One region of the Virgibacillus dokdonensis genome, then DNA from elsewhere that is predicted to be linked to it. Evidence: riboswitches for the same ligand, from Rfam matches in the RefSeq annotation. Region 1 holds a riboswitch; each other region holds the start of a gene.
What was found. Region 1 has a riboswitch for thiamine pyrophosphate ahead of thiW (energy coupling factor transporter S component ThiW). Riboswitches for the same ligand answer to the same signal wherever they lie in the genome.
Positions count from the first base shown of each region.

Region 1 (8,015 bases):
TTTCTCCAGTGCAGATATCGGAATTGATGTACCGCTATCTCTCTCTTCACTTTTTGTTGTCCTAGATTTTAAAGGGAGAGTGTGTTGCGGTACACCTTATTTTTAATAAACACCATCGTTTTGCTTCATAATTCACCTCAACGTTTCATCATTTCTATAGTGAAAAATCATGTATCCATACCTTATCGACTGTTCAAAAAGCAATCTGATTGCTTCTTTTTCACCAAGTGCGAAAACAACCTCTTCTATGATTCCTATACAAACTGTTCTTTAAGAACCTTCTATAGTTTAAAAATTCGGAAAAATGACTGGATTTTATGTTTATCAAGCTTAGATTGTTTCAATTTCTATCCATGAGCTCATCATTTAGCAAACCAACGTAACCTTTTAGTCATGCTCTTTGATACTTACACTCCTTTATTCCGTTGCTATTTCCACTTCTTCTAGCGGGTCACTTGTAGATGGATGTGGTATAAAGTTTTTCACTTTATTTTTAGCGGCAACTAGCGGTGTTGAGTGAACAATATTTACCCCTGGAACTTCTTCATGAAGAATGGTTTGCACTTGTTTATACAATGCTGCCCGCTTATCTTGATCGATTTCTGCACCAGCTTGATCAATTAATTTATCCACTTCATCATTTTGAAAGAAAGAACGATTTTCTCCGCCGATGCTATCTCCATGTAGCAAACTGTCAAAGAAATAATCTGGATCACCATTTGAGCCTGACCAACCAAGCAAATATAAATCCTGCTCCCCTTTACCTGTTTTTTCTAAATATGGAGCCCATTCTTCACGGACAATATTTGTTGTAATACCAATCTCTTGTAAATTGCTTTGGACTATTTCAGCAACTGTTTCAGGATCTGGCATGTATGGTCGCGATACAGGCATCACCCATAAGTCCATTTCAAATCCATCCCCATAGCCTGCTTCAGCTAATAATTCCTTCGCTTGCTCTACATCATGCGCGTAAGGCTCTAATTCATCATTATACCCCAAATAATTTGGTGGAATTAGATTCGCTGCTGTCGTTGCATAACCTGCATAAAGCGCCTCGACAATCGCATCTGTATCTACCGCATAATTGATCGCTTGGCGAACTAATTTGTCATTTAACGGCTCTTTTTCTACATTCATCCCTAAAAAGCCAATGTTATTTTCACCCCGCACATATAAATCAAGCCCTTCTTCTGACTCAATACTAGCTGCATCATCTGGATTAATTCCATCAATAATATCCACTTCTCCAGAACGCAACGCGATTAACCTAGCTGAGTTTTCTGGAATAACTTCAAAAATAATTTGATCTAATTTGGGTAATCCTTCTTTATGGTAATTAGCATTTTTCTCTAGCACGATCTGATCATTCTTACTCCAGCTAACAAATTTGAACGGGCCTGTCCCTACAGGATTTTCATTAATAGTAGAACCATATTTTTCTAAAGCAGTTGGTGAAGTCATTGCAAAATAGGACATAGCCATATTTTGTAAAAAAGGTCCTTGAGGTGCGTTTAAAACAAATTCCACTTCATAATCATTCATTATATTTATTTCTTTAATATTATGTGCGTCATCCCCTTTATACCCGCCAAACATACTGCCATACAATGGATAAGCGTATCCCTCATCCGCAAATGCATACGTATGTTCAGGGTCGGCCCAACGTTCGAAATTCACCTTTACAGCTTCCGCATTAAATGGTGTGCCATCATGGAAAGTAACGCCTTCTTCTAGAAAAAATGTGTACCGTAAACCATCATCAGATACTTCCCAGTCATGCGCTAAGCCTGGAACTACCTCAAACGATTCTTTATCATAATCGAGTAAACTTTCATAAATATTCTCTGTAACACGCAAGGATTCCCCATCAGAAACACTCGCAAAATCTAAACTAACTGAATCACCACCACGGCCAAATACTAATACCTGCTCTTCGTTAGCCGTTGCCTCTTTTTCGCCCTTAGTACCCTCTTCACTTGCACCACCACTTTCCTCCTCTGCTTTGTCCGTTTTTGCTCCACCATCACCACTACACGCTGCTAGAAATAACATACATAGCAGCATGAAAATAAACCAAATCGCGCATTTCCCCTTCATTTTTCTTCCCCCTTAAAATTTTTTAGTTAGAAAGACTTGTTTTGTCGCCAAGTCTTATGGGCGAAAGCTGTAATGTTATACGATAAACCTTTAAAATTTTATGCTTTCCTATCGTGTAAACGAACACGAAGTTCTACATTTTACCCTCACACATTTAATGAGCACTCCATATGCACTAGTAAGTTTTTTCATGCTCGCTAACCATTTTCAATCGTGCACATCCCTTTACACAACATGCTTTCACGTGTATAAATGACAAGCAATAAAATGATTCGCTTCCATCTCTTGGAAAGCAGGTTTAGCTGTTTTACAAATATCCATTGCTTGCGGGCATCGTGTATGAAAGACACAACCTGGTGGGGGGTTTGCAGGGCTAGGTACATCCCCTTTTAAAATAATTCGTTCTCGAATGCCATCTGGATCTGGGGTCGGTACAGCTGATAATAATGCTTGGGTGTATGGGTGCTGTGGATTTTCATACAATGTATCCTTGTCCGCTAATTCCATCATTCGTCCCAAGTACATGACCCCTACACGATCACTAATATACTTTACAACACTTAAGTCATGCGCAATAAACAAATAAGTCAATTGAAATTCTTCACGTAATTTTTGCATTAAATTCAAAATTTGCGCCTGAACAGATACATCCAATGCAGAAACAGCCTCATCGCAAATAATTAATTTAGGATGATTTGCTAACGCTCTAGCAATACCAATTCGTTGCCGTTGTCCACCACTAAATTGATGTGGGTATCTGGAAGCATGGTAGCTATTTAAACCGACTATTTCTAACAGTTCTTTCACACGCTGTTTACGTGCTGTTTTGGCTGTCACCCCATGAACAAGTAGCGGTTCTGCAATGATTTTTTCAACCGTATGTCTTGGATTTAACGAAGCGTAAGGATCTTGAAAAATAATTTGCATATCTTTGCGGAGCTTTCGCAACTCTTTTGCTTCAAGATCCTTTATCCTTTTTCCAGCAAACATCACTTCCCCACTCGAAGGCTCCAATAATCGTAAAATGGCTTTTCCAGTTGTTGATTTTCCGCATCCTGACTCTCCAACAATACCAAGTATCTCTCCTTCTCTTACACTGAATGAGACATCATCGACAGCTTTGATAACACGCTTTTTCCTTCCAAATACCCCGCCTTTAACTGCGAAATGTTTCTGTAATCCTTTCACTTCTAACAATGGTTGGACCACTTTCTCCTCTACCTCCTTCCTGCTTGCTTTAATGGGAGCAATCATGCTTCCTTTTCATGTAAAAAGCATCTACTTGTGCGGTTATTTTCTAGTTCATATAATGGAGGGTTTGCTTGAAAACATGGTGCAAATGCCCATTCACAACGAGGTGCAAAACGACAACCTATCTTTTCCTTCTGTGGCTTAGGAACCGTACCTGGAATAGAATATAATTGTTGTTCTGTTTTCTTCACATTTGGTAATGAACGAATTAATCCTTTTGTATAGGGGTGGTTAGGATATTTTAATATTTCTCTCGTCGTCCCTTCTTCGATGATTTGCCCAGCATACATCACTGCGACGCGATCACAAATCTCTGCAACGACACCTAAATCATGTGTGATGAACAGAATAGCTGTCTGCTTTTCTTGATTTAACTGTCGCATTAAATCGAGTATTTGTGCCTGTATCGTTACATCAAGTGCTGTTGTTGGTTCATCCGCTATTAACAAATCTGGTTCGCAAGCCATCGCCATTGCAATCATGACCCGCTGTCGCATTCCACCTGATAATTGATGCGGATAACTAGCGACAATAGCATTTGCCCTAGGAATTCCAACAAGTTCTAATAATGTAATCGCTTTGTTACGCGCTTCTTTTTTGCTTGTTTTTTCGTGTAGTCGAATCGCTTCTATCATTTGATTACCAATGGTAAATAAAGGATCTAAAGATGTCATTGGTTCCTGAAAAATCATAGCAATTTCATTTCCCCGTATCTGTTTCATTCTTTTAGGAGAAGCTGATACGATATTTTCCCCTTTAAAATAAATGTCACCACTTACAATTTTGCCAGGCGGGCTAGGTATTAATTGCATGATGGATAAGGATGTGACGCTTTTTCCACAGCCCGATTCTCCAACAATACCAACGACCTCTCCTTTACATACAGATAAACGAACCCCATTCACAGCGGGAACCTCCCCTTTTTCCGTAAAAAAATGCGTATGGACATCTTTTAGTTCCAGTATGACTTCTTTGGACATTCTGATTTCACCTCGTTTCTTACAAATTTCCACCACTCTAAAGCACCTCAACTTTAGAAATAGATAGTTTCTTGCCATATATTTGCGGTGGATGTTGTCATGCCTTTACATTTTAAACTCGCAAATAGGTATCTTGTTAACAAACTAAAAATTCAGTCTATTGAAACAGTTTTTTCCCCGGTTCATTATCACCTGTAAGGAATATCTTGCATTTACTTATTTTGTAATAGATTTGTTCCCCCTCCTTTCACTTTCTGATTTATCCTTCTATAATCTCATGGAGTAGGTCACCACCTCTTCATGAAAGCGTTTCTAATATACCGATGAAAAACTAGGATTTTAGAACCATCTTGTAATGCTTATCATATTCATGTCCACATGAAATTATTAACCTTTCTTTTAAAAGTTTTGAATATGTTTTAACTTCATCTATAAAAGATGGACCGTAATTTTATAGAAAGTGGATTTGCAGGCCATTATTCAAAACAGGCAATTATTTTCCCTTTACAACTATCTCTAAACCACGCAAGTACAATTCAAGGTAATAAAGATGCGGAAAGGTACTAGCTTTTTCCATGACAAACATCTACCATTTTGTTAAGCTTGATGTGTTAGCGTTTAATATTTTAGTAGAATATTTTATAAGAACTACTAGGGGAGCCTATCATGGGCTGAGAAGAAGCAATAGCTTCTGACTCTTATTGACCTGATCTGGTTAAGACCAGCGGAGGGAAGTAGTAGAGATTCTCTTTCTATATTTCTTCTTCTAAGTCAGGTTCTGTCTGGGGTCTGACTTTTTTTGCATGTTAGGAAAAGATAAGGTTTATAGGATAAGTAACATGGCGTTATGCTTGTTCCTTTTGTTCTATTCTATTCGTCGACAACGACTTCCCGTTTAGAATGAAAGAAACCTTACAGCAACTTCTATTAAAAATGCTGTTCTTCACTACTTTCCTCTTAGTAAAATAGACAAAAGCAAGGTGATGCTATGAAAAAAACATACACATTAACATTAATGGCTGTCTTTGTTGCTATTGGCACACTAGCAGCACAATTTCTTTGGTTTCCTGCTGGATTTGCCAAAGCGTACCCCGTGCAACATGCTGTTAATGTGATGGCAGCTATTACGTTAGGACCTGGACCTGCTGTAATAATAGCTTTTATGATTGGTCTGTTACGAAATATGCTAGGACTTGGAACTTTATTAGCATTTCCAGGAGCCATGGTAGGAGCATGGTTTGCAGCTTTACTGTATCGTAGATTTGAGAAGAAACGATGGGCTGTCATTGGAGAAAGTATAGGGACTGGAATTGTAGGATCCTTGCTTGCCGTACCCATTGCTCGCTTATTCATGGACAGTAGTGCCGGAGCTCTATTCTTTGTCCCGTCATTTTTAGCAAGTAGCATTTCTGGAGCTTTTTTAGGGTGGTTTATTGTTTCACGCGTGAATACAGATAAGCTGATTCGTATACAAAGGCAGTATTAAACTGGCTTTAAGTCCAAGACTATATGATAACTATTTATATGTTTGGGAATCATTCTAGATAGTAGTTCGCTCGAAAATGAGCCATCATGGTTCACGAAATATACTGGCAATTATATAAAGAAAGGAAGCGAATAATTTGAAACCAATTCCATGTGCATTAACGATTGCAGGAACTGACCCAAGTGGAGGTGCAGGTATTCAGGCAGATCTGAAAACATTTCAAGAGTTAACTGTTTATGGTATGTCCGTCATCACATCGATTGTTGCACAAAATACAACTGGTGTACAAAATGTCCACCATATCCCTATTGATATGATAGATGAGCAATTGCAATCTGTTTTTTCTGACATGCCTGTACACAGTCTAAAAACAGGCATGATTGCCAATGAATCGATGATGCGCGTCATCCAAAAACAACTTACTAGTACAGACGCATACTACGTCATGGACCCTGTTATGGTTGCTACTAGCGGCGATCCTTTAATTGCCGAAGAAGCAAGAGATTATTTAAAAGAACAGCTTCTACCTTTAGCAACTGTTGTTACGCCAAATATTCCAGAAGCAGAATTTATTACTGGCAACAAAATCCATGATGTTAACGATTTACAAGAAGCAGCCAAAGAAATGGTGGATAAACATGGTGCTCGGGCTGCCCTAGTAAAAGGTGGACATATGCATGGAGATGCCATTGACTATTTATATGATGGACATAAGATGCATACCTTTCACTCCAAACGCTTTGACACAACAAGTACGCATGGCACTGGTTGTACGTACTCGGCAGCCATTACCGCTCATTTAGCTAAAGGCCTGCCGTTATATGAAGCGGTAAAAGAGGCTAAACAATTTGTTACAGCAGCTATTAAGCATTCTTTCCCATTAGGCGCTGGGAACGGCCCTACCAACCATTGGGGAATTCGTGAAGAAAGGGTGAAACAATGAATACATCAATTATAGAGCAAGTTAGGGAGGCCAATCCGTTAATTCACAATTTGACAAATGAAGTCGTGATGAATTTTACTGCTAATGGTTTACTAGCTTTTGGGGCTTCACCGATTATGGCAAAAGCAACAGAAGAAGCAGAAGAAATGGCGTCCATTTCTAATGGTGTGCTTATAAATATTGGTACATCAACATTGACAGAGATACCAGCAATGAAGCTTGCTGGTAAAGCCGCCAACAAAAAAGACATCCCAGTAGTACTAGACCCTGTTGGCATTGGCGCCACATCATTTCGTAAAGATGTCGTTAAACAATTATTACAAGAAGTACAATTTACTGTTATTAAAGGAAATGCAGGCGAAATGGCTAAGCTAGTTGATATGCCATGGGAAGTAAAGGGGGTAGAATCTGTCGGAGATGGTGATGGAAAAGAGATTGCTAAAAAAGTAGCCAACATGTATCATACGACTGCTGTAGTAACAGGAGAGACGGACTATATTTGTAGTAACAATGAAACGGTAATAGAAAACAGAAGCGGGCATGTCTATTTGGAAAAAATCACAGGTGCTGGTTGTTTGCTAGGCTCTATTATAGCAGCTTGTCTAGCTACAAATGCGAAAGTAGAAGAACAGGCATTTGCAGCCGTACATTTTTATGGATTAGCAGCCGAGTATGCTGCTAATCAAGAGCATGTTCAAGGTTCTGGCAGCTTTCTTCCAGCCTTTATTGACGCATTGTCCAATGGAATAGATCAGCTTAACATCAAGTAATATGTCTTTCGCAAGAGCTAAACGTTAAGTAAATAAGGAGGCTAGAAGCTTGCATTTACAAAAAGCTTTACGTAAATATTTCATCATGGGAAGCCAAAATTGTGATCGAGACCCGAAGCAAGTTTTAAAAGAAGCGATTCAGGCAGGTATTACAGCTTTTCAATATCGGGAAAAAGGATCTGGTGCTTTATCTGGCATACAAAAAACGTTATTAGGAAAAGAATTGCGCAATATCTGTCGCCAACATAACATTCCGTTTTTTATTAATGATGATGTAGAGTTAACAGCAGTTTTAGATACAGATGGCATACATGTCGGTCAAGATGATAAGCACGCAAAAGAATTGCGCCAACAGTTTCCAAATAAATGGATTGGTCTTTCTGTTTCCAACCTGGAAGAACTGCATGCCAGCCCGCTGGATTACGTCGACTATCTTGGCGTGGGCCCCATTTTCGCAACTTCTACAAAAGAAGATGCAAAGATGG
Region 1 covers NZ_LT745763.1:3,447,864-3,455,878, forward strand. Annotated here, with positions in the region: gene B2C77_RS17675 (ABC transporter substrate-binding protein) at 418-2,100, opposite strand; gene B2C77_RS17680 (ABC transporter ATP-binding protein) at 2,341-3,309, opposite strand; gene B2C77_RS17685 (ABC transporter ATP-binding protein) at 3,351-4,331, opposite strand; TPP riboswitch at 4,975-5,081, shown strand; gene thiW (energy coupling factor transporter S component ThiW) at 5,320-5,817, shown strand; gene thiD (bifunctional hydroxymethylpyrimidine kinase/phosphomethylpyrimidine kinase) at 5,954-6,760, shown strand; gene thiM (hydroxyethylthiazole kinase) at 6,757-7,530, shown strand; gene thiE (thiamine phosphate synthase) at 7,580-8,015, shown strand, end outside.

Region 2 (8,015 bases), on a different contig from region 1:
TATCTGCATAACCTATCATGGTAGTAAGTGGTGTTTTTAATTCATGACTAATACTCCCAATAAATGTTTCTTGTCTTTGATTGGCTTCTTTTAACTGAGAAATCATTTCTTCAATATGTTCAGCCATAAAATTAAAATTGCGGGATAATTCCTCAACCTCAACATAGCTGCTAACACTCGTTCGTTCTTCAAAATTTCCTTTAGTAATCTGTTTCGTTGCTTTCGATAATTTATAGATCGGTTTTGTCAGTAGCCATGCAGTGACTAGCATGACGATTGCACCTATTCCAATCATCAGCAGCGTAATATACATATACATTGTCCATTGGTCATTTTTACTCGCAAAAATATCGGATATTTCTCGAAAGTTTTCAATGTAGAATAAATCTTCATGTAATTGCAGTGGTGTCATAGCGTGAAGAAAATATTTCCCATTAACATTTTTTACTTGGTAGCCTTTAGATTGATTCGATACTTGTGTAACGGCATCGTTACTTAAATCTTCATTAAAATTATCGTATACGACATGTCCGTCCTGGTTACTAATACGAAAAGTAAGTTCTCCACCAGATTCATAAATGGTTAAGGAGGAGGCAACGGTTATGAGTAGCTCTTCATTGGATATTGATTCCTTGTTTTTTTCATCAGCGAAGTAAAAATCCGATACGGAAGCCTCTCGTAGTTCTTTTTGTAGCGAGTATCTTAAAATATCATTTTCCTCAAATACAGAAGTGGCTTCGCGCTTGATAGAATCTTGAAAAGCGGAGTCAATTAATATATAACTTCCAATGCTGAAGCAGGAGACAGATACGATCATCGTGGAATAAAATATTTTCCAGAATAACTTCATGCTATACCTCCAGTCTATAGCCCACCTTATAGACTGCTACGATTTTATCCTTTAAACCAAGCTTTTGTCGCATACGTTGTACGTGCAGGTCAATCGTCCTGCTTTCGCCGACAAAATCTTCTCCCCATACTTTCATAGAGATGTTACTCCGAAATAGAGCAATATTTTTATTGTTGATAAATAATAATAATAAGTCGTACTCTTTCGCTGTTAGATTAACAGTTTTTCCTGATTTGGTTACGACTCTGGAAAGCGTATCTATTTTTATATCAAACAATTCTATAAATTGTTTGTTTTTATCATATCTGCGTAAAACAGTTTCCACTCGGGCTAGTAATTCTACGATTTCAAAAGGTTTCGTTAGGTAGTCTTCCGCTCCAAGCTTTAACCCTTTTACTTTATCCGTTACATCTGATTTGGCAGTTAAAAATATGACTGGTATATCGTAAGGCTGGATATATTCTAGTAAATCATAGCCATTAATTTTGGGGAGCATAATATCTAAAATTGCTAAATCAAAATGATTTGCTTCAATCATATCAGCAGCTTGTTCTCCATCATAGGCACAGAAACATTCATATCCTGCATCTCCGAGACTCATTTTTATTAAGTCAGATATTGGTTTTTCATCTTCAACGATTAGTATTCGAACCATTGGGCAAACCTCCCTCTCTTTCATTATAAATTATCTGTGTAACAATGTTGTATCATATCTATCTGGTATATATATCCTTTCGAAATCTATAGGTTATAATAGGCTGTTAGCAAGCTATTGTATCGTTCTACCTAAGGAATAAAGAAAGCTACGACATGTCACCAAGTCTTTATGGTGATAGCCGTAGCTTTTAAATGATGAGCTTTACATTTTTAGGGCGGTTTTTTATGAAGTTAAAAATCTGTAGATCATGCCGCCTGATATTGGTCCAAAATAATTATTGCTTTTTTAGTTTATTGCTTTTAATAGTCATTTCAACGGATAAAGATTTGCAAAGAATTATAAGTTTTGGGCAGCAACAGGGACAGGCCACATGGCTTGATGTTCTGCCATGTCCCAGAACATATATTCAAAATAGCTCGTTTTCACAACGATATCTTCCAAGATGGTTAACTCGTGTTCTGGTTTATCTTCCGCAATTGTATTAATTAAATCAATGCAATCGTTAGCCAGTGCTGTAAAATCTTCGGAGGAATACATTTGTACCCAATTGCCATAAAATTCATGTTCCAAGGCGTTTGGCCAGGCTGCCAATGCTTTGCCAATGTAATTATAACTCCAAGCACAAGCGAGTACGGCGGCGACTGTATTTTCTATGCCACCTTGTTGTGCCACATTTAGCATATAACTTGTGTATGCAGTCGTTGTTGCCGCCGCTTCTGTTTCTTCTAATTCATCAGCAGTTATGCCAAACTTGCTTGCATAGTTACGATGTAAATCCATTTCCATATGCAAGGTTCCATGAAGTAAATTGGCAAACGTTGTCATTGTTGATAAATCATGTGCTTTCGCGCTTCCTAGTGCAAACAAGCGAGAATATTCTATTAAATAAACATAGTCTTGCTTCATCCAGTGCTTGAACTTTTCCTTATCAAGCCAACCTTCTCCTAACCCTTTTACAAACGGATGCTCCAAATAGGATTTCCAAATTGGCTCTACCTTTTTCCATAAACGATCTGTAAATAGTTGTTGCATAATACTATATTCTCCTCTCGATAATTGAAATTATTTTAATGCTAGAGAAGATGTGGAAACAACAAACCTTTGTAGTTCAGGATAAGACGTACTTGCATCTGGAGAAAATAATAATCCCCATTCTACGATGTAAATAGAATGGGGAAGTGATTGCCTGATTATTACTATTCATGCAAGTTGTCACTTCCCTACGCTAGTACAAACTAGATCAGGTTCAAAGGGTCAAGTTTCCTTTCTCAGCAATAAAATTGCTCCCCTAGTGAGATATATAATAACACTATGTATTGCCATTAAAGCATAGATGGTAGATTTAGGCAAAGGAAGTGAGGATAGTAGTAGGTTATTTGCATCTTTTTGGTCTATTAAAAGGCGCTCTCATCAGGTAGGATAAGGGTATTGTGTGTAAAGGAGAGGGTTGTTCATGCTTTTAGAAGTTATTGCTACGAACTTAACGGATGTGATAGAAGCAGAGCAGTATGGAGCAGATCGGATTGAACTTAGCCCTGCGATGGCAGAAATAGGGCTTACACCAAGTTACGGTTTACTAAAAAAAGCGGTTGAAGCTGTCCATCTGCCTATAAATGTCATGGTTCGTCCGCATAGTCAATCATTTGTATACAACAAATACGATATAGACACGATGAAGGAAGATATAGATCTGATTAAAAAGATGGGTGCAAACGGTATCGTTATAGGGGCATTGACTGCTGAAAAAACAGTTGATGAGGAAGTGTTGAAACAGCTATTAGATGTGGCTGATGATTTAGAAGTAACTTTTCATCGGGCGTTTGATTTTGCTCGTGACCAAGAAGAAGCGTTAGCATGCTTGGCACAATATAAGCAAATAACGACAGTGTTAACTGCAGGAGGTAACTATAAAGCACCTGATGCAATTCCGCAGCTACAACGATTGATTCATTTGGCTGCGGATACACATGTAAATATGATGGTGGGGCATGGTTTAAAGCCAGCAACCTTTGCTGATGTATACGAGCAAGTGAAACCCCATGCATTCCACTTTGGTTCTGGCGCTAGAAGGAACGATTCATTCGCATATAAACTGGATCGCAGCAAGATACAACAAATAAAAAATATACTCCAAAAATAAATCTGACATAGGTAGAGCCTGAGCTTATTAAACAAGCTCAGGCTCGCTTCATGCATTATTTTTTTGATTTCGGATTGAAAGCGTCCTTAAACCCTTCACCGATAAAGTTGATGGATAAAATAGTTAATGTAATTAATAAACCTGGTGGTAGCCAAATCCACCACAGATTTTCAAACGTGCCAGGATCGCGTGCTGCTTGTAGCATATTGCCCCAGCTTGGTGTACCGACAGGAACCCCAAATCCAAGGTAACTAAGTCCTGTCTCCGCCACGATCATCGCTGCTAATAACAGCGTTGCTTGAACGATAATCGTTGACATGACGTTAGGTAATATATGTTTAATCATAACTTTAGAAGGCCTTGTTCCAATGGATATAGCACTCAACACATATTCATTTTCTTTTTCCGACATTACCTTGCTTCGAATTACCCTTGCAGCCCCTGTCCAGCTAAGCAAGCTGATAACAAGAATTAATGCTAACACTCCACTGTCAACAAAGATTGCTTGTAATACGATAACAAAAATGAGAAATGGGAAGTTCATCATGAAATCGGTAAATCGCATGAGAATGCTGTCTACTATGTTACCGTAATACCCTGAAATGGTTCCTATTATTGTCGCAATGGTTATAATAATGGTCATACAAGAAAAACCAATTAATAGTGACGTCCGCCCACCGTATAGCAGCATGGTGACAATATCTCTTCCAGCAGAATCTGCTCCAAGCCAATGTTCAGCAGAAGGCGGCACTTCAACGAGTCTTGGGTTAATACGGCTCGGATCAATGTCTGATAAAAGTGAAGCTGACATCGATAATGCTGTTACAACGAACAGGAAAATAAGACTTGCCATCGCAGGAATATTTCGGACAAACTTTTTACGAGCAATTCCCCATTGTGATAAGCTTTTCTTCTTTGGAGGGGCCAGCTGAACGGTTTGGTTTGTTGATGGTTCCATTTAATCTACCTCCTCCACTAATCTAATCGTATTCTAGGATCTACTAAAGCATAGAAAATATCAGCTAGTAGATTTCCGATAAGTGTCATTACGGTTAGTAGCATTGTAACTGCCATAACGACGGTGTAATCTCGATTATTAATGGAATCTACAAATAATTGCCCTACCCCTGGGTATGTGAAAATGGTTTCAATAATAACAGAACCGCCAATAATACCAGCTAAATCAAATCCTAATAATGTAACGATAGGAATAACAGAATTACGTAAAATATGTTTATTATATATTTTCCTTTCTGGCGTTCCTTTTGCACGTGCCATACGTACAAAATCTTTTTGAGAACTTTCAATCATGTCATTACGTAAAAATTGCGTATAGCTAGCAATGGGTAATAAACCAAGACATAATGACGGTAAGATAGCATGTTCTACTTTACTAATAATATATTCCCATGTTCCAGGATCTACCCCCGAACCAATACTTCCAGTCGCTGGAAGCCATCCTAATTGAAAGGAAACAAAGTAAATAAACAATAAGGCTGCTACAAAACTCGGCATGGCAAGTGCTAAATAATTTAATACTTGTACACCATAGTCGCCTAATGTGTAGGGATGGCGGCCTGCGTATCTCCCCATTAAAAAGGAAACTATGTATGTAATAATCATGGCTACGACGGCTAATAATATGGTATTAGGCAGTCGCGATAATATTAATTCTGAAGCGGGCATTTTATGCACGAAGGATTGTCCAAAATCCCCTTGAAAAAATCCACTAATCCAGTTTAAATACTGCACATAAATGGGATCGTTATAGCCAAGCTTCTCCCGCATTTCTTCAATATAAGCTGGATCTGTATTTAATGGATCAATCCTCCCTGTAAGGGCATCTCCTGGCATAAGGTTTGCCAGGAAAAATACCACTACAGAGACCAGGAAAATAATGGGGATCATGATGGCTATTCTTCGTAAAGTGTATATGAGCATATTATTTTCCCCTTATTTATTAGTTTTATAGTCTATTCTTCATCAGCGTTTGTTACCCACCATAAATGTGTGTCTTGCTGAGCTGTAAAGGAATTGGTGTGAACATTTTGTAGACGTTTGTTCACTGCATAGACGTCCACTGGTGCGTATAGGAAAATGTTTGGCAATTCATCGTTAATCAATTTTTGCCATTCAGCATATACATCTTTACGGTATTCTTGATCAAAAGCTTCATCGCTAAGTCCTTTTTCAATTAACTCATCTGACTCTTCATTCACCCAACGAGCAAAGTTTGATACGCTATCTGATTTCCACAAACCAGTTGGATCTGGGTCAGAAGCAAGCCCCCAAGCGCCCATAAATGTTTCCACCGATTCCTCATCTTTTTCCAGGACATCATAGAATAAATTAAATTCTTTTAGACCACCGTTTAATTTCGCATTAATTCCAACATCTTGCCAATTCTGTAAAATGTATTGAGCACGTGGCTCAGAAATATCTGAACCTGACATCGTATCGAAGTTTACTGTAAACTCTTCTCCGTCTGGGTTCTCACGCCAACCATCCTCATTAGTATCCACGTAACCAGCTTCATCTAATAGTTCTTTCGCTTTTTCAGGGTCATAACTGTAATCTTCTAGTTCTGCTTGATCCGCATATGCCCAGCTGACAGGAGGTACTGGTGCTCCAATTACCTCACCAAGACCATTGGAAAAGGAATCGAGAATTCCTTGCACGTCGATTGCATAAGCCATTGCTTTACGAAGTTGTTTGTTTTGGAACTTCTTATTATCCATTACGTTAACGCCTTCTTCAGCATCCCAATGCCCCAATTTAAAGCCGATATAGTTAAAGCCCAGTGCTGGTTCCTCAATTGCTTCTACGTTATCTAATTCTTTTATTTCCGGGTATTGGCTACTTGGAGCTTGCATAATATCGATCTCTCCATTCTTAAGGGATCCAGTTGCTACGGAAGCATCAATAACTTTATAAACGACGCCATCCAAGTATGGTTCCCCTTGCCAATAATCTGCATACTTTTCCATTTCTACCATTTCACCTGGTACAACGTTTGTTACCTTGAATGGTCCAGTACCAATTGGGTTTTTACGTACAGCGTCTGATTCTGGTAAATCAGCTACTTCTATCCCATCATAATGGTGCTTTGGCATTGGATAGGTCCATAGATTTGTAATTGTATTTGGCGCAACGTCTGTTAACGTTAATACGATTGTTTTTTCATCAACAATTTCAATGCCGGAAATGCTGTCTGCTTCTCCTTTGTTATATGCTTCTGCACCTTCAATCATATTGACATTTGTGTAGCGCATTCCCTCGTAATCTTTGTGAGCAATAACTTCATAGGAATAGGCAATGTCCTCGGTAGTCAGTGGCTCCCCGTCATGCCATGTAATACCATCTTTTAGCGTGAAAGTGACGGTATTATTATCTTCGTCTACCTCAAAATCCGCCATACCAGGTTCAGGTTGTAATTCATCATTCGTATCGACTAAGCTATCCGTTACAAACCTTAAAATTTTGTCATCATCTTCTCCTTCGTATAATCCACGCTCCAACAAGCCTTGAAACGGTTGCGTAAAAGCAAATGTTACAGTGCCACCTTTTTTAGGCTCTCCTTCTTCTTTAGCATCATCGTCAGACCCTTCTGCTTCTTCTGTTTTATCGTCTCCTTCAGCATTGCCTTTCTCCGACGTGTTATCTGCACATGCTGCTAAAAATAAAGTGAACGAAAGGAAAATGAATAAAAACAACCAAACTTTCTTTTTCAACAATGACTCCCCCTTAAATGGTTTTATTATTGGTTCTCATATAAAAGACATGCGACCTGGTGGTTAGGCCTCACCTCCTTTAATTGAGGTACAAATTCTTTACATTTCTCCATTGCCATTGGACATCTCGTATGAAAAACGCATCCCCTTGGCGGGTTTTGTGGATTTGGAACATCGCCTTTTAAGATAATGCGCTCCTTCTTTATTAGTGGATTCGGTTCAGGAATGGCAGAAATGAGTGCTTGTGTATAAGGATGCAATGGTTCTCTATAAATGGATTCATTATCTCCAACTTCCACCATTTTACCTAAATACATGACGCCGATTTGATCACTCATATGTTTGACAACACTTAAGTCATGGGCAATGAATAAATATGTTAAATCAAACTCTTCTTGCAGTTCTTTTAAAAGGTTTAATACTTGTGATTGGATGGAGACATCAAGTGCACTAACTGGTTCATCTGCAACAATTAATTTAGGGTTTAAAGCAAGTGCTCGTGCTATTCCAATCCGTTGTCGTTGTCCCCCAGAAAATTCATGTGGGTATTTATAATAATCTTCTTCACGTAGACCGACGCGTTTTAATAGGTGTTGTACTTCGGGTTTTAAGTCTTTATGTGATTTATTTCTATAA
Region 2 covers NZ_LT745762.1:292,651-300,665, forward strand. Annotated here, with positions in the region: gene B2C77_RS01735 (sensor histidine kinase) at 1-850, opposite strand, end outside; gene B2C77_RS01740 (response regulator transcription factor) at 852-1,505, opposite strand; gene tenA (thiaminase II) at 1,845-2,540, opposite strand; TPP riboswitch at 2,709-2,808, opposite strand; gene B2C77_RS01750 (copper homeostasis protein CutC) at 2,962-3,648, shown strand; gene opp4C (oligopeptide ABC transporter permease) at 3,704-4,606, opposite strand; gene opp4B (oligopeptide ABC transporter permease) at 4,624-5,589, opposite strand; gene opp4A (oligopeptide ABC transporter substrate-binding protein) at 5,622-7,379, opposite strand; gene B2C77_RS01770 (ABC transporter ATP-binding protein) at 7,406-8,015, opposite strand, start outside.
Region 2: it holds a riboswitch for thiamine pyrophosphate, as region 1 does, so the genes downstream of both, tenA (thiaminase II) here and thiW (energy coupling factor transporter S component ThiW) in region 1, are expected to answer to the same signal.

Region 3 (8,015 bases), 190 kb from region 1:
TCATAAAATTGCCAGCCAATAATAAATTGTACAGGTGTCGCCAAAGCAAATTGGAACCACGGATTCATAAAAATACTTGGTAGGCTAAGTCCAAACAAATGATCAAGCATCGTTACCAAAAGAGGAATGGATAAAATAGCCGATATAATGAGTTTCGTTTTCATACGTTGGATTTGCTTTTCTTTATGGCTTTGCTTTTCTTCTTTATTTGCTTTTGGCTGGGCTTGATAACCTAATTTTTCAACTATGCCAATAAATTTTTCTTCGTCAATGAATGACGGTTGATATTCGATAACAGCTGTTTCATTAGCAAGATTTACTGTCGCATTCTCCACACCTTGTTGTTTGGACAATACTTTTTCAATCCGGTTCGAACATGCTGCGCAAGTCATACCTGTAATATCAAATTCAACTTTTTCCGTTTCCACACCATAGCCTAGCTTTTCAATTTTTTCCGTAATATCTTCTAGAGAAACTTTTTCCGGGTCGTAATCTAAGTTTGCTTTTTCCGTTGTTAAATTCACCTGTGCTTCAACACCGTCTACCTTATTCAGTACTTTTTCTATGCGACTGGAACAGGCCGCACAAGTCATACCAGTTACTCCAACTGTTACATGTTCTTTCTCTTGCATTACCCTTCACCTCACTTATTGGCTCACACCTTTGGAAAACTGCTATCGATAAGTCTTTATAACGATAAAACACCGTCGTTTTACTACTATAAAGCTTAAAACACCTTAGATAATTTTGCCAAAAATACTACATACCGGCTAAAAATTTTGCTTTCCAAAGTGAATATTTTTTAAAAGAGCACTTCTAGGAGTGCATGGTCTTTTTATTTGGACAATTGTTTTAGCACTTCCATTAATTCATCAATCGCTTCTTCCCCTTGCCCTGAACGTACTGCATGTGATACACAATGCTTCGTATGCCTTTCCGCAATGGAAAAACCTACTTTTTTAAGCGCTGCATTAATAGCACTAATTTGGACTAAAATATCAATACAATATCTATCTTCTTCCACCATTTTCTGAACTCCCCGAACTTGACCTTCTACCCTTTTCAGCCGGTTCGTTATCGCGGATATTTCATCCTTTGTTCGTGGCGTTACAGGATGTTCTGGTTTTGACGTTGTCATCTATATCAACTCCATTTCTTATTTTTCGCTACTACACTTATACTATACCCCCCTATTGTATTTTATGCAATATGTTTGCTTATGAAAAATATAAACTACTGGGAACTGAAGTGGAATTAATAGCCACCCCTTTTTTTGCAAGGAATTTTTAGAGGATGCAATGAGGTTTTAAAACGCTTCATAATTCATTTTATGATGCTTAAATATTTACATGTTCCATAGAAGGCGTGGTAACGAGAGCCACTAAGGTATTTAGTGACCTTGAAAAAACTTTTAAGAATAAAAATGGGGCGCAGTTTAGCAACGTAGTGAATGGAACGAATCAACGAAAGACTTAGAAATCATGCCACTAAAATAGGGGTATGCCGATGTCGGGCGGCATACCCGTTTTTAGTGTCCTTCCTCTTAGTGGCGAACCGATGATGACTTATCGCCGTGAAGTCGCCTAATTGCTAGGCGATGGAGACGTGGTTATTCGGTTATTTTCTTATACCAAAAACCTCATTTTACTACTTTCTTGTCTCTTGAAATAGATGCAAAAAACCTCCTATTTTTTATAGTGTGATCCATGTTTTTTAGTAAAACAAAAATACCTTCCATTAAATGGCTTACTTTTTGCCAATTTTTCAAATTTGAAAGTACATCACCAACATAAAAACCTTTCTAGCAAAAATCTGCCAAAAAGGTCTATAGTTAGTTTCATAAATAGCTTCTGCAGCGATGCAGTCACTAAAATGCATAAACAAAAAACGCAATCAATCCTACCAAAATGGTCACTGCATATATCCAGATGAGTAGTGGCACATTTGATTTCAAAGATTTCGTTTCATATTCCATCGAACGTTGCAATTCACTTTGAGCGGTTTCACCTTCCGCTTCATATTGCTTCATTTTTCTCTCTTCCTGTTTAAACACGTACAACGTGCCCCCCAGAGCAACAAGAAATAAACAAAATAAGAAAATAATTAATACCATATTCATAGTAATAATCCCCCCCACGTTTACACGTATTTTCAATAAAAATTAACGATTGCTATATCGATAATTACAACATAAGTTTTATCATTTCCACTGGAATACTCAGAAAAATAAGATTTTTTCTGAGGGTGCCTGGTGAAAGCTTGGTTAAAATTTCTAGCTGCCTATTATGAAATAAAACTTTTATTATTGCAACTTTTCGACTGCCCTCTTAATTTATAGCTATCATAACTTTTACATGGATAGAAGCATTTTGCAATTCTTTTCATGCAATTGTCAAAAAAAGTTAACGTTTTCATGATTAGCTGTGGAAGTTAATTCGTAGGTAAAAGATTTTTTACTTGTGCTTTTTACCCCACCATACCAAGGGTGAGCGAAATTACGTGAGGGCGAGCACGTTCTTGACATGCGGGAGCGAATCCAACGACATAGCGAGCGTAATTTTGACGTACATGAGCGAAGTCAGCGGCATAGCGAGCGTAATTTTGACGTACATGGCGAAGTCAGCGGCTAAGCGAGCGTAATTTTGGCCTACATGGCGAAGTCAGCGGCATAGCGAGCGTAATTTTGACGTACATGGCGAAGTCAGCGGCATAGCGAGCGTAATTTTGACGTACATGAGCGAAGTCTACGGCTAAGCGAGCGAAATCTCGACCTACATGAGCGAAGTCAGCGGCATAGCGAGCGAAATCTCGACCTACATGAGCGAAGTCTACGGCATAGCGAGCGAAATATTGGCCTACATGAGCGAATCCAACGACATAGCGAGCGTAATTTTGACGTACATGAGCGAAGTCAGCGGCATAGCGAGCGTAATTTTGACGTACATGGCGAAGTCAGCGGCTAAGCGAGCGTAATTTTGGCCTACATGGCGAAGTCAGCGGCATAGCGAGCGAAATCTCGACCTACATGAGCAAATTCAGCGGCATAGCGAGCGAAGTTTTGCCCTACATGAGCGAAGTCTACGGCATAGCGAGCGAAATATTGGCCTACATGAGCGAATTCAAGCACGAGGCGCGGTGATTTCTCGACAAACCGGTGCAAATCACGCATTTTATACATATTATTTTAATAGAATAATTTAGAATAACGATCCACTCATATAATTTACAAATCTAATTTTTCTTCGTTTATACTACCTTTTGTTTCGTTTCTAAAATTAAATTAGCATGTACGAGACGTTTTCGTACAGCAATTCCTATCCAGCTAGCTAATGCAGCTTTAATAAGCCCAACGACGATAAATGGATACACTCCAGCTACGAATGCTGCATTCCACGAAAGATCTAAAATAAATTTCAACTGCGTTGTCCCAAACGCTAGCGTAATCAACATGCCAATTATATTTGCAATTAGAGCATTCTGGAAACGAAAGCTTGTTTTTTCGAGAATGAAACCTGTAACATATGCTGTAACAATAAAGCCAAAAATATATCCTCCTGAAGGACCTACTAACACATGTGCCCCGCCGCTAAAGCCAGCAAAAACAGGCACACCTGCTCCTCCAATTACCGCATAGCAAATCATCGCTAATGCACCTTGCTTACTGCCTAAAATAGTTGCCGTAATTCCGACTGCTAAAGTTTGTCCACTTATCGGTATGAGTGGTAGTGGTATTTCAATTTGCGCCAAAATAGCTGTGAGTGCTGCAAACAAAGCACAATTAAGCATAAAGCGAAGTCTTTTTCGTTGCTGTTCCATATTAATAAATCCCCCTATTTCCAATAAACGTTGATGTTTTTCAAAATTGTACTTGGAAAAAACAACATTGTCAACTTGATTAACGTAATAGTTTACATTCAGGATGAGCAAATTTATTGTTTAAACGTTCTATTTAGAGAGAAGCAATAATACCTTATTCAGTAAATACCATCAATCGATGCGTTTCTAAATAATTAAAATATAAATGAATATAGCAAAGAGTACCAGAAGTAATGAAAGTTATTCAGTCTTTCGGTTAAAAGTAACTTATTCTCAACTAAGCGGCTACTTCCTTATGGCGATAAACGTACTTAACCAGAAGATGAGCGACTTTTCCCACGCGGCGAGCGCTTTTTCCACGTTCATGAGCGACTTTACGACGTGCGGGAGTGATTTTCTCATGATAGGAGTCTGTAGTTTGAATTTATTCTTTCATATAAGATATACTTACAATACAAGTAAGAATCAAGGGAGAGGGGATGACTTACGATGGGGCAACAAATTAAAGGAAAGATTGCGTATATTACAGGTGCTGGTAGCGGTATTGGAAGAGCAACTGCACTTGCTCTTGCTAAGGAAGGTGTTCATTTAGGCATCATTGCGCGTACGGAATCCAAACTGGAAGCTGTTGCAAGAGAAGTAGAAACATATGGCGTTAACGCCAGTTATGCTGTTGCTAATATAGCAAAGTTGGAAGAAGTAGAGGGGGCTGTTGCGAAGCTAGAAACGTCGCTTGGGCCTGCAAATATTTTAATAAATAATGCAGGTATTGGAACATTTGATAATTTTCTAGAGATGGATCCAGTAACGTGGAAGCAAACTTTAGAGGTGAATGTGTTCGGTACGTATCACGTGACCCGTGCCGTCTTACCACATATGCTTAAGAAAAACCAAGGCGATATTATCATGATCTCCTCCAGTAACGGAATAAAAGGAACAGCAGGTTCGACTTCTTACAGTGCTTCCAAATTTGCCATTCAAGGTATGTCCGAAGCTTTAATGCAAGAAGTGCGCAGAAATAACATTCGCGTTTTCACATTAAATCCAAGCCTTGTTGCCACAGAGCTTGCTTTCGGCGAAAAGTTAGCGGAGAAAAATGACGATAAATACATGCAAGCCGAAGATTTAGCTGAATACATGGTAGCACAATTAAAATTGCATCCGAGAATGTTTATTAAACAGTCGTTACAATGGGCTACGAATCCGTTCTAAAACAAAACTGTTACAAAACGTTGATCCAAAAGCGATTTGCAACATTTTTCTATATTTATATATCATATTAATTACTTTGCAAAGAAAACTATTAAAATATATCACTAAGTCAGTGCAATTGTTTACGGCTTATTGTTAACATAATTTAGAAAATTCAACAATAGACTGCCATTTCAAACTTCGGTTTTTCACTCATCCGTAGGGCATATCGAAAGAACTGTTTGTGGAGCTGGACTGTTAACTTGTCCAGCTCTAGCAACTTCAATTCTTGAAGCAAGATCTAAGATGTTTAATCGTTATGTAACGTTAATAGCCAACGTCATTTTTATAAAACTTGGCTTATCTCAAATCTTATGGCGAAAGCTGTAGTTCTTATACTATGAACTATTATGCATTCCTATAGTGTAAAGTAAAAACGTTGGCTATGAATATAAAAGAACACGGCTTTCGTTTTTTCTTTGTAGTCTTAAAAGAAAGCAATTATATTTAAGAAGCTTTCTTCACCTGTTTTTTGGTCATAAATGTTTCTGCCTGCACTAATCGCGGAGCACTCGCTAAAATCACTAGCAAAACAATCGTACAAAAAACAAACGCACCTACAAAAGTCGTTCCATTCATTATAAATGAATACAGAACTGGCGACATTCCTTCGGGGGCATATTTCCCCCAGAAAATGACACCTGCAAGAAAATGCCAAAAATACCTCGCGATGCTACCAATGAATGTCGCAGCTACAACCCATGCCAAAGCAATTCGTTTATTCCCTTTTTGATAATTATTTTGAATTAAAGGAGCGAGTATTCCGGCAAAACCAACGCTAGCAAAAGCAATAAAATATTCAATAAAAAATTGCAATGGTGTCAAATAGTAAGCATCACCGAGCATTACCTGCAATAACCCCCATAAGAAACCCGCTAATATACCCGCCAACATTCCTCTCCGAAATGCAAGAATAAATATGGGCACCATAGCAAAAGAAATCGATATAGCTGGTGATAATTTAATCGAAGGAAGAAAATCCAAAATCATGGCAAATGCTGCAAAAAATGCTGCTTCAATCATTACTAATAAGCGAATATTTTTCATTAAAAAAGCTCCCCTTTCACGGAAACCTCAAGGGAAGCAGCATTGTTCGACGTAGTTGTTCATTGATTGTATAAAAGGTAAATGCTTTAAACGTTCGTTTTACACACAGAATCTTCCTTGTAAATCAAACTAGCATTTTATGCATAAACCTAAGCATTGTTGCCCACATCCCTACGCAAGTGCTAACTAAACAGGTTCAAAGGGTCTCGAACGATTCCGTTCCATCTCAGCCAAATGGCTCCCCTTGTGGTTTCTATGTATATGATTTTCATCTATTATAAACGATAAATTGTTCTTTGAACAGCTTTTAGCGTTAAAAGTTGTTTAGCATCCATTTTTTATAGCTATTGTTCAAATAAATAGTCAGAGAGATGAAGGTAGCTCTTAAACGACCACCTGCTAAAGCAGGTGGATTTAGACAAAAATGTCGACGACTAAAGTCGTTCCCCAGGCTAAAGTCCTGCTCAAAGGCCTTAGCTAAAGCATCCTCAAAGCTAGACTAAATATTTCGTCCTTACCTTCATTGAATTGATTTGTTATATCATTTCTTATTATTTCTTCCGTTACCGTCCCTACGGTGGCACAAAAATATCCTCTTGCCCACAAGTGCTGCCCCCAATATCTCTTTTTGAGTTCTGGAAACTCATCCTGCAATAATCTTGATGATCTTCCTTTTAGATACGGCAATATTTTACTTGGAGCAATACTTGGAGGACAGGATAATAATAAATGAATGTGGTCTTTTCCAACACTTCCTTGCAAATATAGTAATTCCCCTAGCTTCACAACCTTGTCTTAGCAAATCACGCACTCTCACCGCTATATGCCCGCCCAAAACCTTATATCTATACTTTGTCACCCATATGACATGATACTTAATATCATACACAGCATGACTATTTTTTCTATATCCTTCCATACTTTCACCTCTTCACTTCGTATGGACAAAAAAGATAAGGCTAAAAGCGGATACCGTCTAAAGAAGGTGGAGTTAGACCACGCATTTGTAAGTTAAACCACCTGCTGCTTCCATACACTAGTGAAGATAAATAAACGGTAAATACATATTTATCAAGAACAAGCAAATGTGTCGCCAATTTCAGACAAATGAATCTAAAACGACCTAGATTCAAAAGCAACAGCTTGCTTATCATCACACCTTGATGTGATTCGTAAATGACCTACTATTTCCACACTCATTTGCACTTCAAATTCATTCTTTACACCTTCTTATTAGTTTACACCAACGCGCTCCCACGCACGAGCAACTTCCTGAGCAGCGCTTTCCCCATACAAATCTTGAGCAGATTGAACGAGTGCTTGTCTTGCATCTTGGAAACTACTATTCGGCGTTAAATAGGTCGTTAATGCACGATAATAAACTTGTTCCGCTTTGCTTATACCTATGCTATTAACAGTGAAATAGGCCGCTTTATTCGGAATCCCACTATTGATATGAACTCCACCCCAATCGCCTCTTCGTGTGTTTGGTAAATGTTGATAATCATTCATATGATCTGGCTGATTATACCTTGTTGGGTTTGCCAAACTGCGCAATGCATCCCCTTCAACACCAGGTGTAAATACATCTTCACCAATTAACCAATCACCATCCACAAAATAGGCAAAAACATCAGCAAACGATTCATTTAATGCACCAGATTGGTTGGCATAGACGAGATCAGCTGTTTCGTCAATCACCCCATGTGTAAGCTCATGAGCTACAATATCATTTGCCCCAGATAACGGAGCAAATCTTCTTCCGTCTCCATTGCCGTAAATGATTTTATCACCAACCCATACCGCATTATTATAATTATTCCCATAATCGACAATAGACCGAATTGTCGCGCCATTATTGTCGTAACTAACCCGACCAAATGTATTATAGTAATAATCAA
Region 3 covers NZ_LT745763.1:3,261,866-3,269,880, forward strand. Annotated here, with positions in the region: gene B2C77_RS16790 (heavy metal translocating P-type ATPase) at 1-632, opposite strand, end outside; gene B2C77_RS16795 (metal-sensing transcriptional repressor) at 836-1,138, opposite strand; gene B2C77_RS16800 (hypothetical protein) at 1,868-2,119, opposite strand; gene B2C77_RS16805 (biotin transporter BioY) at 3,247-3,816, opposite strand; gene B2C77_RS16810 (3-ketoacyl-ACP reductase) at 4,306-5,028, shown strand; gene thiT (energy-coupled thiamine transporter ThiT) at 5,515-6,114, opposite strand; TPP riboswitch at 6,266-6,369, opposite strand; partial or broken gene tnpA (IS200/IS605 family transposase) at 6,592-7,033, opposite strand; gene B2C77_RS16825 (M4 family metallopeptidase) at 7,348-8,015, opposite strand, start outside.
Region 3: it holds a riboswitch for thiamine pyrophosphate, as region 1 does, so the genes downstream of both, thiT (energy-coupled thiamine transporter ThiT) here and thiW (energy coupling factor transporter S component ThiW) in region 1, are expected to answer to the same signal.

Region 4 (8,015 bases), 350 kb from region 1:
TGCAAATAAGGTAGTTAAAGAGGCAGATCTAATTATTGGTATTGGTACAAGATATACCGATTTCACCACTTCTTCTAAAACGTTGTTTAATTTGGAAAAAAGTCAATTCCTTAACATTAATATAAGTCGTATGCAAGCATATAAGTTAGACGCATTTCAAGTTGTCGGTGATGCCAAAGCGACACTAAAGGAGTTAGCGCCACTATTAGAAGGATATAAGGCAAATTATGGTACGCAATTAGAAAAATTAAAAAGGGAATGGCTAGATGAAAGAAAGCGTTTAGCAAATGTTCAATTTAAACGGAAAGATTTTGTTCCTGAAATAGACGGACATTTTTCACAAGAAAAGTTAAACGAATACGCAAATGTTTTACAGACAGAACTAACGCAAACAGAAGTATTTGTTGCATTAAATGAATCGCTTAATGAAGACGCCATTGTTGTTTCGGCGGCTGGTTCATTACCAGGAGATATGCAAAGATTATGGAATCCGGTCGTTCCTAATACGTATCACTTGGAATATGGTTACTCTTGTATGGGGTATGAAATTGCTGGTGCATTAGGAGCACGTCTAGCCGAACCAGATAAAGAAGTGTATGCCTTTGTTGGTGATGGGAGTTTCTTAATGCTACATTCGGAACTTGTTACAGCTATTCAATACAATAAAAAAATTAATATTATTCTATTTGATAACTCTGGATTTGGTTGTATTAATAATCTACAAATGGGTAACGGGTGCGCAAACCAAGGAACAGAATTTAGAACAGCAGCTGGTACAATTTTAAACATAGACTATGCAAAAGTAGCAGAGGGTTACGGCGCTAAGACCTATAAAATAAGTAATCTTGATGAATTGAGACTAGCTATTGAAGATGCGAAAAAACAACCAAATTCTACATTAATTGAAATTAAAGTTCTTCCAAAAACAATGTCAGATGGCTATGAGGGAAGTTGGTGGAATGTCGGTTTATCTGAAGTTTCTAAAAAGGAAAGTATAAATAAGGCATTTCAAAATAAGCAAGAAGCAATGAAGCAGGCGAAAGGGTATTAAGGAATAAATAAAGTAAAAGAGAAAGCTTTGTAAAATTAAATAGGAGAAATGAACATGGCATTAGTAACATTAAATGATATACTTCCTCAAGCTAAACAAGCAGGATATGCTGTAGGACATTTTAACATAAATGGTCTTATTTGGCCACAAGCTATATTAGAAGCAGCTCAAGAGGCAAAGGCTCCTGTTATTATTGCTTCTTCGGATAGATTGGTGGATTATCTTGGTGGTTTCAAACTAATTTCTGATATGGTTCGTAATCTAATGGAAGTTCAACAAATTACTGTTCCGGTTGTATTACATTTGGATCATGGGCAAAGTGTAGAAAGATGTTTTGAAGCGATTGACGCTGGATATAGCTCTGTGATGTACGATGGTAGCCATTTTCCAGTTGCTGAGAATATTAAAAATACGAAGCAAGTAGTAGACTATGCACATGTAAATGGTGTATCCGTTGAAGCAGAAATTGGTACGGTTGGTGGTTATGAAGATGGTCTAATAGGCAATATTTGTTATGCCAATTTACGAGAATGTGTAGAGCTTGTGGAGAAAACAAGAGTCGATGCGCTTGCCGCTGCACTAGGTTCTGTACATGGGAAGTATGTTGGTGAACCAAAGCTAGGATTTAAGCAGATGGCTGAAATATCTAAAGAAGTTGAAATCCCACTTGTCTTACATGGAGCAAGTGGAATACCGTTAGACCAACTGCAAAAATCAATACGCTTGGGGCATGCTAAGATTAATATTAATACTGAAATGAATATAGCTTGGAGAGAAGCACTACAACAAAGTTTAGTAGAAAATCCAGAAGTATATGAGCCAAAGAAATTATTGGAGTTAAGTAAACAGGCAATGAAGGAAACAGTACATGAAAAAATCCAAGAATTTGGTTCAAGTAATAAAGCAATGAAAAAAGTAGAATAGAAGTAATCGTTGATGCTTGTTTTGTGTTTAACTTATAGTTAACTAAACTTGAAACATCATAGTAACCGTAGGAAGTCGAATTTGCTTTTGTGACTTTCTGCGGTTATTTTATGGCGTTAATCAAGAAATTGTTGATGAAAGGATGAACAAATCCACCTATGAACGAAGGTGGGTATAGGTAAAAAAGCTTTCATATCTTAAGAGGTTTAACTGTGCAAAAAAACGAACATATGTTAGTATAATTGTACAGATTAATTTTGAAAATTTAATTATAGTGAGGTGAAATATTGTATAATTCTCTAAATTACTTTTCAAATGAATAATTTTTGGAATTATGCAAAATCTATGACGGTAGAAGGCATGTGCCAGGAATAAGGTAACTTAACTTTGATGGAGGGATGCAATATGAAAGCGAGCACTTTGACTGTTTTTCAAGAAACATCGGGTTGTTTTAATTCGGTAAATGAATGGAACGACATGTATAATTTCTTTCACGTGAAGCAAACAGAAGAAATGCTGTGTGATGAACAAGAAGGATATATGTTTACGGACGAAAAAGAAACAGAAGATGCTAAGCAGCATATATTACGAAAGGCATTTAATAACATCGTTTTTGTTGAGCGCATTCACCAAGTTGCCTACCGTAATGCTTTAACAAACTCAAATTTAAAAAAAGAAGAAGATCATGCTGATGACATTTTCAAGCAATTACAAGCAGCGTTAACTACTACGGAACAAAAGGATTTACTTACCGAATTAGAGGCTGCATGGAACAGTATGTATGCCGTTTTCTTAGAATACAGTTATTGTCAAGGTATAGCTGATAGTCCTGTGATCCATAAGGAACTAAAGCAATATGGAATTTGTATTTTAAAGGAATGTGCATAGGTTCATTTCATTTTACTTTTGCTTGAATTCTTACATGATAAAGTAACAATATAGATGAGGACACCCTGAAGTTAGCGTGATATTAAACTAACTGTTGGGTGTTTTTATTATTGTATTCAATAAGTATAAGTTAGGAGAATGCCGGTGGGGGATATTGCAAATTAAACCATAAAGGGATCCATCTATGGCAATAAAGGTACTCTGCCTAGATTTTTACAAAAAAGATAGCAATTTTGAAATAATTATATTAGGCTAAAAGTAGATAAGGAAGGGGAAGTACAATGAATAATAGAAACCCAACCGACAGTTTAATTGTCCTAATGATGTACAAGAAGATATTCAAAAGTAGCTACACTACCTAGTCGTTTTAATTATCTTTTTTTGTAAAATATGTAAAATTTTTATTTAAAATAAGAATAAAAATGGTAGATAAAACATTAGGAGGAGAGAAATTTATGTGTGAAAAGAAAAAAGCTTTACTTTTGGTCGATGTACAAAAGGCTTTTGATGATAAAAAATGGGGCGAGAGAAATAATCAAGATGCAGAAGATAATATGAGAAAAATACTACAATTATGGAGAGAAAAGAAGTGGATAGTAATTCACATACAACACACGTCTGATAATCCTCATTCCGTATTTCATATGGCGAATAAAGGCTTTGCTATCAAAGAAATAGTTGAACCAATCGAGGGGGAAGTTATCATTACAAAAAAAGTAAACAGTAGTTTTATTGGTACTAACTTAGAAGAACAATTAAAAGCAAATGAAGTATCAACCGTTGTAATTACGGGATTGACTACACCGCATTGTGTATCAACGACTGCAAGAATGAGTGGTAATTTAGGGTTTGATACATATCTGATTTCAGATGCTACTGCAGCATTTGGATTGAAAGATCAAAATAATAGATATTATGATGCAGAAACTATACATAATGTATCTCTGGCTACATTGCATGGTGAATTTGCCACGATACGGACAACGGAGCAACTAATTAACAGTTTATAAAAAAGTATTTCATTACAAGGTGCAATTATGCAATCCTTTCGTTTATCTCAAATAATTTAGAAAATGGTGCAGCCAGGGTTTTTATCCGGGTATAAGGTGCTGTAAGCCTCCCACTTCAAAAATTGGAGATGTGAGTTGATCAAGTCTAAGTGGGAGATAACAGCACCCAAATCCCCGATTCGTTCAGTTGCCTTTAGGTGATACCCTTGCGGTACTAACATCAGTGGGGGATGAGAAAACCACTCATTGAGGTTCACTTTATCTATTGTCCTCTTAGAAAAAATCTGTTTTCCAACGCTTTAAATTTACCAAACTAGATAGACTTAATATTCAAATGGACGGCTATAGTTCCAATCTGAGTTGTGCAAAGTTGAAGAATTACGGTCTATCTTATAGGAAACAGAAAATGAATCGCTTTCACTATTTTTACTCCATGTTTCAAAAAAATATAGGATATAAGTATCATCATCAATAATTTCAGCTTTTGTTTCTTGAATTATATGGTATCCGTCAATTTTCACTTTAGAAATACCTTCTTTTTGTGGGAATTTTGCTAGCATTTCATCTCCTTCTGAGGCAAATTTTATAGCATCTTCTGCAGTAAATGGAGGGAGAGGCTCTGATGCAAATTGAAAACCACCCCACATGAATGCTAATATAATAACTGGAAACGATAGACTAATCCAAATTGCTTTTTTGCTTTTTATTTTTATATAGAGAATGCGATCAATCACAGCGTATAATAATGCCAGAAATGCGCCAAATAAAATGAATAACCAATTAAAAAGAAAAGAGTCAAGAGTCACCACAATAATACCGAAAAATCCTCCAAATAAACTATGTAATAGAATGTAAAGCCATCTATTTTTAAAGATGCCTTTTTTATGAATGAGCTCTACTATAATTGAAATAGGACTTCCATATAAAAGCAGTACAGGAAAAATATAAATGCTATAAATGAAAGTCCACCCTAAAAAGTCCACTTCTAAATAATAGGAAGCTGATTCTATTGGGAATAGATAAAAGATTGCAAAGTAGATAGCAATAAAGATAGTTAGTATGTAAGAAGTAACAAGTTTTCTTAATAAAAGGGGGAGAGTGTTCATATTAACGCTCCTTCAAAATTAATAAATGTTAGATAATTATTTTCGGCTAGAATATAGTTTTGACTGGATATAGAGTGAATTCATTCCTAGCTATAAACAATTATTATCTGTTCTATATCCATGTTGTAGTAAGTTGAAAATTAGGATATATCGTTATTATGCAGAAAAAATTTCGTTGTGTCCATTGTAGTTCAATTTTTCTATATGTTCATGATGATAAAAAATAATCATTAACCTGGAACTTACAGATTTTCTGGAGAAGAGGAATAATTCTATACATTAAAAAATCAGTGAAAGATAGGTTTCTCTCACTGATTTTGTATTTATTTAAGCCATCGAAAGCTCATGCCAATGTCTGTCAGAGAACCAATTTTCCTTTATATAGGACATCTCCCAGAAGGCAAGCTCGTATTCTTTAGCAATGATAAATTGCTCTTTCATCTTTTCTTTTTGCTTCTCCGTAGATTCGGATGCAATTTGATTAAGCAAATGAATCTGTTCATTGGTTGAATCTTGAAACCAGTCACTTGCATAGGTAGCAATCCAATTTTGATAGATTTTTTCGGTTGGTTTTGCATTTTCGTACGTTTTTCCGATATCTGCGTATAACCAATAACAAGGCAACATGGCTGCAATAGCTTGACCTAGGCTTCCAGATGCTACAGCGCGATATAAGTGTGATGTATAGGCGTAAGCAGTTGGGGCTGGTTTGAAATGATCCCAATCTGTATCTGTGATGTTTAAGATTTCTGCATGCTGTTTATGAACGGTTAGCTCTGCTTGTGCAGTTCCTTTTGCTTTGTCAGCTAGCATAGCTGTTACTTGAAAATCTTCAGCTAATGTAGCTGCCAAGGCATGGACTTTTCCATAGTGCTTCAAGTAATAAATGTCTTGTAAAATATAATACTTGAAAATGTCTAGGGATAAATCACCTTTGGCAATCCCTTTTACAAATGGATGTTTTACACTTTGCTCCCAACTCTTTGCGGTTACTTCTCGTAATGTGTCTGTAAATGACATAAAAAAATTCCTCCTCATACATACATGTTTTCATTGCTCGAGGAAGAAAGGGATATACTTAATACACGCAACCTATCTGTGTAAAAGGACTTTTTGTCCATACATATAAAAATGAAACAGGTAACGCTGTTAAGTAGTTTTCCACTTCCCTCCGCTGGTACAAACCAGATCAGGTTCTAAGGGTCGTTGTCTCAGCCGCCAGTGGGGCTCCCCTAGTAGAAATACTATACTTGAAGCATATCATAGTGTCATACAAAGTCAACTTTATTTTTCAAGAGATAAGAAAGTATAAAAATTTGATGCTATGGGATAACCAAATAACCGAATGAGCCACGTCCCGCTCCATCGCCCAGCAACTAGGCGACTTCATGAATCCGCCCTACGATAAGTCATCATGGGTTCGTGCCTCACCGTGATTTCTAAAACTTCAGTTGATTCGCTCCACTCGCTACGTTGCTAAACGGGCGCCCCGAGTCTTTGTTCTAATACTAATTGTATTTGTTATAGCGGGTGGATATAAAGCAACGAATGTTCTATAATAGATGTAATCGTTAGGAGATGGAAAATTGAGACCAGCATTAACGAAAGATATTCATGTACAAACTTTCAAAGACTACTATTGGTTAAAAGAAGAGTTACAATTATTTTGTAAGCAAAATGGCATTCGTACTTCGGGATCGAAATTAGAACTTACAGACCGCATTGAAACTTTCTTGCGTACAGGTGAGGTAAAAAAGCCAATCCGAAAAAGAAGCGGTACTAAAAAAGCAAAAACAAAAGACGAATTAAGCTTAGATACTGTAATTACGGAAAATCATCGTTGTAGTCAGCATGTGCGGGCTTTTTTTAAAACAATTATCCCGAATTTTCACTTCTCTACGTATATTCAAAACTATTTTAAAGAAAATGTCGGTAACACGTATCATGATGTTGTTCAAGCGTGGTATGAGGAGGGCGAATGAAAGAAAGATCCGTCATACAAGAAAACGATTGCTCCACAATTTGAATATAATCAATTTATTCGTGACTTTTTGCAGATCCGGCTAATAAAGGAAAAAGTAGGGAAGATGCAATTAAAGCTTGGAACAACATAAAGCAACGTCCAGGGAGTAACAAATATACGGCAAACAAATAACTGAGGTTTATGGATGAAGAGGGGGGTGTACAAATTGAACTATAAAAATATTATATTTGATTTTGATGGAACCTTGGCAGATTCAAAGCAATGCAGTGTATTAGCAACACAGAATGCTTTTAAAGCGTTACGACTACATATACCGTCTGCGGATACTATCGAACACTATATGGGAATCCCAATTGAAACATCTTTTAAAAAAATGGCAGATCGAGAGTTATTGAAAGATGAGTATAAGCTTTTATTGCAAACTTTCCGTGAACAGTATAAACAGTTAGAAAGCGATTTACTAACCGTTTTTAAGAATATACCAGAAGTGTTACATAAAATGGTTTTAGAGGAAAAATTGTTATTTGTTTTATCAAGTAAAAAGACAGATGTACTAAAACGGAATCTACAAAGTTTAAACATAGGTACTTATTTTCATGATATTATAGGATCAGACAAAGTATCTCATTATAAACCGCATCCTGACGGTATTTTAAACATCGTTGAACAGTATCATTTAAAAAAGGAAGAGACGGTTATGGTAGGAGATGCTATATATGACTTACAAATGGCTAAAGCTGCTGCTATTTCATCATGTGGAGTGACTTGGGGGAGTCATAAAAGAGAACAATTGACGGAAGAAAAACCTGATCATCTAATAGATGAAGTCATGCAACTTGTATATTCGTAATTTAGCTCCTTTTGTTGTTATTGGAGGGAATCATGAAAATTGAAACGAAACGACTTTTATTAGTTCCTTGTACAGAGGAAAACGTAAACATGGTTTTAGAACGAGAACAAAGTGTTGGTAACCATATCTATCAACACATAGAAAAGTTGCAAGAAGATCAAAGTCAATTGGGCTGGGGACCGTGGTTGATTTGTAATAAAGA
Region 4 covers NZ_LT745763.1:3,096,522-3,104,536, reverse strand. Annotated here, with positions in the region: gene iolD (3D-(3,5/4)-trihydroxycyclohexane-1,2-dione acylhydrolase (decyclizing)) at 1-1,051, shown strand, start outside; gene fba (class II fructose-1,6-bisphosphate aldolase) at 1,106-1,975, shown strand; gene B2C77_RS16110 (hypothetical protein) at 2,381-2,863, shown strand; gene B2C77_RS16105 (cysteine hydrolase family protein) at 3,319-3,873, shown strand; gene B2C77_RS16100 (hypothetical protein) at 4,197-4,856, opposite strand; gene tenA (thiaminase II) at 5,307-5,999, opposite strand; TPP riboswitch at 6,129-6,223, opposite strand; partial or broken gene B2C77_RS16090 (DUF6434 domain-containing protein) at 6,566-7,134, shown strand; gene B2C77_RS16085 (HAD family hydrolase) at 7,169-7,813, shown strand; gene B2C77_RS16080 (GNAT family N-acetyltransferase) at 7,846-8,015, shown strand, end outside.
Region 4: it holds a riboswitch for thiamine pyrophosphate, as region 1 does, so the genes downstream of both, tenA (thiaminase II) here and thiW (energy coupling factor transporter S component ThiW) in region 1, are expected to answer to the same signal.